3 regions of the Nocardioides zeae genome follow, and region 1 is predicted to be linked to each of the others. Evidence: predicted binding sites of a transcription regulator. Region 1 holds the regulator's gene; each other region holds the start of a gene.
What was found. Region 1 encodes LexA, which represses DNA repair genes until DNA is damaged. Its sites were predicted from a motif close to TCGAACANNTGTTCGA; they were not measured.

Region 1 (2,263 bases):
GGCGACATGGGGCCATCCAACCCCGCCGGGGCGTCGGACGGGCACAGGTCCGTCGCCCTGGGGATGACGGGTCCGCGCTGTACGGGTGGGGACGGAGAGCGGGCCGTCCTGATCCGTGCGGCCCGCGCGGATCAGAAGAAGGAGAGCACGTAGGCGCCGAGGAGCGCGACGATCACCACGAGGGCCACGACCCGGGCCCAGGTCGGGACGCTGCTGACGAAGTGGTCGGGCGTACTGTCGTCCCGGACGCCGGTGTCACGGAGCTCCGGCGGGTCGTCGAGGTCGCCCGCGTAGGGCTCCCCGGCCTGCCACCCGCCCCCGTTGGACGGGTGCTGGCGCCGGGCCTCGAGCTCCGCGGAGCACTGGTCCATCCAGGCGTCGACGACGCCCGCGTCGTACACCTGGGCGTCGTGCACCGCCGGGAACGGACGGGGGTCGAAGGGGCCGGGGTGGAAGCCGGTGCGTCGGCCGCGACGCATCTCCTCGACCAGCGCGGTGACGTGGGCGTCCACGTCGCGGATCCGGTAGCCGTCGGCAGCCTCCAGCACCGGGAAGCGCGGGGTGTCGCTCGGCATTGCGGTCTCCTCGGGGACGGCCTCGACGTGATCCTACGGCCGTCCCCGGGCCCGGGACGACCGGGCCCGGAGCAGTCGGGATCAGAGGCGGCGGAGGACCGCCGTCACCTTGCCGAGGATGGTGGCGTGGGTGCCGTCGATCGGGTCGTACGCCTCGTTGTGGGGGAGGAGCCAGACCTGCCCGTTGCGGCGCTGGAACGTCTTCACGGTCGCCTCGCCGTCGATCATCGCGGCGACGATCTCGCCGTTCTCGGCCGTCGGCTGCTGGCGGACCACCACGTAGTCGCCGTCGCAGATCGCCGCGTCGATCATCGAGTCGCCGGACACCTCCAGCATGTAGAGCGTGCCGTCCCCGACGAGCTGCTGCGGGAGGGGGAAGACCTCCTCGACCCGCTGCTCCGCGAGGATCGGGCCGCCGGCCGCGATCCGTCCGACGACCGGCACGTACGTCGCGGCGGGGCGCGCCTCGCCGATGTCGGTCTCGTCGATGACGGACTCGTCCGCGCTGGAGAGCGCCGCGCGCTCGACCTCGAGGCCGTGCCCGACCACCTGGATCGCCCGGGGGCGGTTGGGGTCGCGACGGAGGTAACCCTTCTCCTCCAGCGCCTTGAGCTGGTGGGCGACCGAGGACGAGCTGGTGAGGCCGACCTGCTCGCCGATCTCGCGCATGCTCGGCGGGTAGCCCCGCTCGTCGAGCGCGGTCGTGATGACGGCGAGCACGCGCGCCTGGCGCGGCGTCAGGCGCGCCTGCCCCGCACCGGGCTGCGGCACCGCCGACACGTCCGTCACCCCTGCGTCGTCGCCCGGGTCCTTGGTCGCCGCCATGTCCGTCCTTCTTTCCGCGCCCTCGGACGCTTCGCCGCTCGGTCGACTGCTCGGTGCCCCCGCGCCGTGCTGCAGGCGGGACACCGTCGCGGACCGCACGCTAGTCGTCGGACCCGTGCGGATTCAAACATCTGTTCGACCGGCGTGTCCCGTGTCGCCGTCGGTACGCCGTCGAAGAAATGTTCGACCGCACCCTTGATCCGATCGAACACCTGCTCTAGTGTCGCTCAGGTGTTCGATCGAACGTGTGATCGACGGTGGGTCCGGCGGTGACGCCGACCAGAACTGTCGGTGGCCGTCGATAGACATCGCTCGTCACGACCCGACACTTCCCCAGGAGGTCACCATGAGCTCGACCGCATTCGCCCCGCAGCTGCCGGCAACCCGGTCCGCCCGTCCTGTTCGCGCGGTCCGTCCGGCGCGCCCGGCTCCCCGGGCGCAGGGCTCGCTGCGCCTCACGCGACGCGGCCGTCTGGTGGTGCTGGTGCTCGGTCTCGTCGCCATGCTCGCCCTGGGCGTCGTCCTCGGCTCGGTGTCCGCCGCGAGCGACGAGTCGACCGCCGGGCAGACGGAGACCATCCGCGTCCAGTCGGGCGACACGCTGTGGGACATCGCCGCGGCGCGTGCCGGTTCGGGCGAGTCGGTGCAGGACGTCATCGACGAGATCCGCTCGATCAACCACCTGAGCTCCGGGGCGCTGATGGCCGGCGACCAGCTCGAGGTGCCCGCGGCCGGCTGACGCCGCACCGCGTCGCGGCAGGTCCGCGACGCCCACGATCCCGGCAGGTCGACTCGACCCCGACCTGCCGGACCAGGGGAAGAGAGCGAGGGGCGGGCCTGCGACGGCGGGCTCGCCCCTCGTG
Region 2 (2,263 bases), 4.0 Mb from region 1:
TGGCTCCCGGTCGTGCTAGTGGAGCGTGCTCACTTGTCGAACGAGGCGATGTCGATGACGAAGCGGTAGCGCACGTCGGAGGCGATGACGCGCTCCCAGGCCTCGTTGACGTCGTCCACGGTGATCTTCTCGATCTCGGCGCCCAGGCCGTGCTCGGCGCAGAAGTCGAGCATCTCCTGGGTCTCGCGGATGCCACCGATCTTCGAGCCGGCGAGGGTGCGGCGCATGCCGGCGAGCGAGAACGGGCGGAAGTTCTCCGGCTCCTCGGGCAGGCCCACGTTCACCATCGCGCCGTCGAGCCGCAGCATCGACAGGTAGCGGTCGAGGGGCAGGTTCGCCGACACCGTGTTGACGATGAGGTCGAAGTGGCCCCGGAGCTTCTTGAAGGTGTCCTTGTCCGACGTCGCGTAGAAGTGGTCGGCGCCGAGACGGCGGCCGTCCTCCTCCTTGCTGAGCGTCTGGCTGAGCACCGTGACCTCGGCACCGAGGGCGGACGCGATCTTCACGCCCATGTGGCCGAGGCCGCCCATGCCGACGATGGCGACGCGCTTGCCCGGGCCGGCCCCCCAGTGGTGCAAGGGCGAGTAGAGCGTGATGCCCGCGCACAGCAGCGGGGCGGCGACGTCGAGCTCGACGCCCTCGGGGATCCGGAGCACGTAGTTCTCGTCGACGACGATCGAGCGCGAGTAGCCGCCCTGGGTCTGCTCGCCGTCGTAGGTCTGCGCGTTGTAGGTGCCGACCTCCCCGCGGAGGCAGTACTGCTCCTCCCCCGCCTTGCAGTTCTCGCACTCGCGGCACGAGTCGACGAAGCAGCCGACCCCGACCCGGTCGCCGACGGCGTGGGTTGTCACGGAGTCACCGACGGCCGCGACGACACCGGCGATCTCGTGGCCGGGGGTGAGGGGGAACGACGCCGGACCCCACTCCTCGCGGGCGGTGTGGATGTCGGAGTGGCAGATGCCGGCGTAGTGGATGTCGATGACGACGTCGTGCGGGCCGGGGTCGCGGCGCTGGATGGTGGAGCGCTCGAACGGCTGGCCAGCGCCAGGGGTGACCAGGGCGTCGACGGTCTGCGGCAAGGTTTCTCTCCTGAGGTGCACGTCGCGGGGGCGCTCCCCACGACCCCTCCAGTGAACAACCCGGCTCCACACCGAGCACTGACGGGGCGCGTCGAGTTGGGTTGGACGGCGCGGCGGGCGCGTCGAGGTGGGTTATACGGCGCGGCGTGGGCGTCGAGGTGGGTTGAACGCCGCGGCGGGGACGTCGAGTTGGGTCGGACGGCGCGGCGGGTGCGTCGAGTTGTCATGTACGCCGTGGTGCGGGGCGGGGAGTCGTCGCTGCGTACGTGACAACTCGGCGCCAGCGGGGGTCGGTCATCCACAGGTCACCACCAAGAGGTGGTGATCGAATGCGTGTTCGACTAGAGTGGGGTCATGGATCGGGGGACCCACACCACAGCGACCGCGTTGATCGACGCGGTCCGCGAGCGCGCGACGGCGGCTCGCGTGGCGGAGGCGGCTGCGTTCGTGGCGGTGGGTGACTGGGCTTCTGCGCACACCTCTGAGGAGGTCGTGGGTGATCCGATCACGGTGCTGGGTGAGTGGCACTACGAACGAGACGCCGAGGCCCTGGCGGGGGATCAGTTCCTCGAGCTCGGCGGCCCCGGGGCGCCGGTGGTGGCGGAGTTCTGCATCGGCGAGGTCGCCGCCGCCCGTGGCTGTTCGTTCGACGCCGCACGGCGGTTGGTCGGGGATGCGGTCGAGCTGCGCTACCGGCTCCCGCGTGTCCACGCCCGGATCGCTGCCGGTGAGGTCGACGTCTGGCGAGGACGACGGATCGCCCAGACCACGCGCACGCTGACGTTCGAGGCGGCGAGCTTCGTCGACAGGCACATCGCGTACGTCGCGCACAAGGCCACCGGCCCCGAGGTCGATCGGCTCGTGGCCGAGGCTGCGGCGCGGTTCGACCCCGAGACCACCGAGGCCGAGCGGGCCGAGGCCGACGGCGGACGGCACCTGAGCATCGAGCTCGGCGACGTGGACTACGCCGACCCGCTCACGGGCACGCTGCGCGGCACCGTGGACGTCCACGGCACCCTCGACCTTGCCGACGCGCTCGACCTCGAGCGGACGGTCGCGCACGTGGCCCGGCACCTCGTCGACCTGGGGTGCGATCAGGACCTCGACGTACGACGCTCCATCGCCCTCGGTGAGATCGCGCGACGCTGCGACGGCGTCACGACCCTCGACTACGCCACGGCCGA
Region 3 (2,263 bases), 1.5 Mb from region 1:
GCCGCGAGGCGCGCCGGGGGTGTCGAGGCGTGCGAGGTCGATACCGGTCCTGCCGGTGCAGGCGTCGATCCCGGGACCGAATCCGTTGAGGGTGCCGGTGATCGCGGCCTCGTCGAGGTGCACGAACAGCACCACCTCGCGGCGAGTCCGCGCCTGCGTGGGTGGCTGGTCCTCGTCGTACTCCAACGTCGCCACGCCGTTGCAGCGCCGCGCGATCTCACCGAGGGCGATGGAGCGGCGTACGTCGAGGGCCTGATCGCAGCCCAGGTCGACCAGCTGCCGGGCCACGTGCGCGACGGTGCGTTCCAGGTCGAGCGCATCAGCCAGGTCCAGCGTCCCGTGGACATCGACGGTGCCGCGCAGTGTCCCGGTCAACGGGTCCGCGAAGGCGACGTCGCCCAGCTCGATCGTCAGATGGCGCTCTCCGTCGGCCTCGGCCCGTTCGGCCTCGGTGGTCTCGGGGTCGAACCGGGCTGCCGCCTCGGCCACCAGTCGATCGACCTCGGGACCGGTGGCCTTGGCCGCGACGTACGCGATGTGGCGATCCACGAACCCCGCCGCGTCGAAGGTCAGCGTCCGCGTGCTCTGCGCGATGCGGCGTCCGCGCCAGACATCGACCTCACCGGCCGCGACACGGGCGTGCACGCGTGGGAGCCGGTAGCGCAGCTCTAACGCGTCACCGACCAGCCGGCGTGCGGCGTCGAACGAGCACCCACGGGCGGCCGCGACCTCGCCGATGCAGAACTCCGCCACCACCGGTGCCCCGGGACCACCGAGCTCGAGGAAGTGGTCGCCCGCCAGCGTCTCGGCATGGGACTCGTCGTGCCACTCGCCCAGCACCGTGATCGGGTCACCCACCACCTCGTCCGAGGTGTGCGCAGAAGCCCAGTCACCCACCGCGACGAACGCAGCCGCCTCCGCCACGCGAGCCGCCGTCGTGCGCTCGCGGACCGCGTCGATCAACGCAGTCGCCGCGTGCTGGGTCCCCCGATCCATGATCCCACTTTAATCGAACACGTGTGCGAACGCCACCTCTGCGTGGTGATCTGTGGATGACCATTCCGAGGTCGGCGCCGAGTTGTCACCTACGCGGCGACGCCTCCCCGCCCGCGCCGCGGCGTACGTGACAACTCGGCGCGACCAGCTCGCGCGCTTCATGCAACTCGACGCACCCGCCGCGGCGTACGACCCAACTCGACGCACCCGCCGCGGCGTACGACCCAACTCGACGCACCCGCCGCGCAGTACGACCCACCTCGACGCATGAGCCGCGGCGTACGTGACAACTCGACGCGCGGCCCTACTCCCCCAGCGCTGCCGCGACGGCGGCCTCGACGTGCAGGCGCGTCGTGGGGAAGACGGGCACGGTCGTGTCCGCGGCGCCCACCAGCAGCTCGATCTCGGTGCACCCGAGCACGATGCCCTCGGCTCCGCGCTCGACGAGACCCGCCATCACCGCGACGTACGCCGCGCGCGACTCCGGCCGGACCACCCCGTGCACGAGCTCGTCGTAGATCACCCGGTGCACGACGTCGCGGCCGGCCTCGTCGGGCACGAGCACCTCGAGCCCGTGGTCCGCCAGCCGGTCGCGGTAGAACGCCTGCTCCATCGTGAAGCGCGTGCCGAGCAGGCCCACGCGCCGCACGCCGGCCTCGCGCACCGCGTCGGCGGTGGTGTCGGCGAGGTGGAGGAACGGCACGTCGATGGCCGCCGCGACGACGTCGGCGACCTTGTGCATGGTGTTGGTGCACAGGACCACGAGGTCGGCGCCGGCCGCGCTGAGGCGCCGGGCCTCGACGGCGAGCAGCTCCCCCGCGGCCTCCCAGTCGCCGGCCATCTGCAGACGTTCGACGTCGGCGAAGTCGACGGAGGTGAGCACGACGCGCGCCGAGTGGAAACCGCCCCGCCGCTCCCGCACCAGCTCGTTGGCGAGGCGGTAGTACTCCGCCGTCGACTCCCAGCTCATCCCGCCGATCATCCCGATCATCCGCATGAGCCCCAGTAGAGCAGGCCCCGGCGGATCAGCCCATCGTCTTCGCCCCGTCGATCGACTCCCGGATGATGTCCGCGTGGCCCGCGTGCTGCGCCGTCTCGGCGAGCACGTGGAGGAAGGTGCGCCGCGCGCTCCACCGCTCCCCCGGCGCGAACCACGGCGCCTCCGGCAGCGGCTGGGTGGCGTCGAGGTCGACGGAGGTCACCAGGGCCTCGGTCGCGGCGGCCGCCGCCGCGTACTCACCCAGCACCCCCTCCAGCGTCTCGTCCG

Region 2: QE405_RS19220 (HNH endonuclease signature motif containing protein) is a predicted target of LexA. The motif match lies at 1,405-1,420, and genes of this name have one in related genera.
Region 3: QE405_RS07085 (HNH endonuclease signature motif containing protein) is a predicted target of LexA. The motif match lies at 1,010-1,025, and genes of this name have one in related genera.

The regions. Positions count from the first base shown of each region.
Region 1 is NZ_JAUTAN010000001.1:12,274-14,536, forward strand. It holds gene QE405_RS00035 (fibronectin type III domain-containing protein) at 1-8, opposite strand, end outside; gene QE405_RS00040 (hypothetical protein) at 132-575, opposite strand; gene lexA (transcriptional repressor LexA) at 657-1,400, opposite strand; gene QE405_RS00050 (LysM peptidoglycan-binding domain-containing protein) at 1,747-2,139, shown strand.
Region 2 is NZ_JAUTAN010000001.1:4,060,796-4,063,058, reverse strand. It holds gene QE405_RS19225 (NAD(P)-dependent alcohol dehydrogenase) at 30-1,079, opposite strand; gene QE405_RS19220 (HNH endonuclease signature motif containing protein) at 1,434-2,263, shown strand, end outside.
Region 3 is NZ_JAUTAN010000001.1:1,485,716-1,487,978, forward strand. It holds gene QE405_RS07085 (HNH endonuclease signature motif containing protein) at 1-996, opposite strand, end outside; gene QE405_RS07090 (aspartate/glutamate racemase family protein) at 1,301-1,993, opposite strand; gene QE405_RS07095 (DinB family protein) at 2,022-2,263, opposite strand, start outside.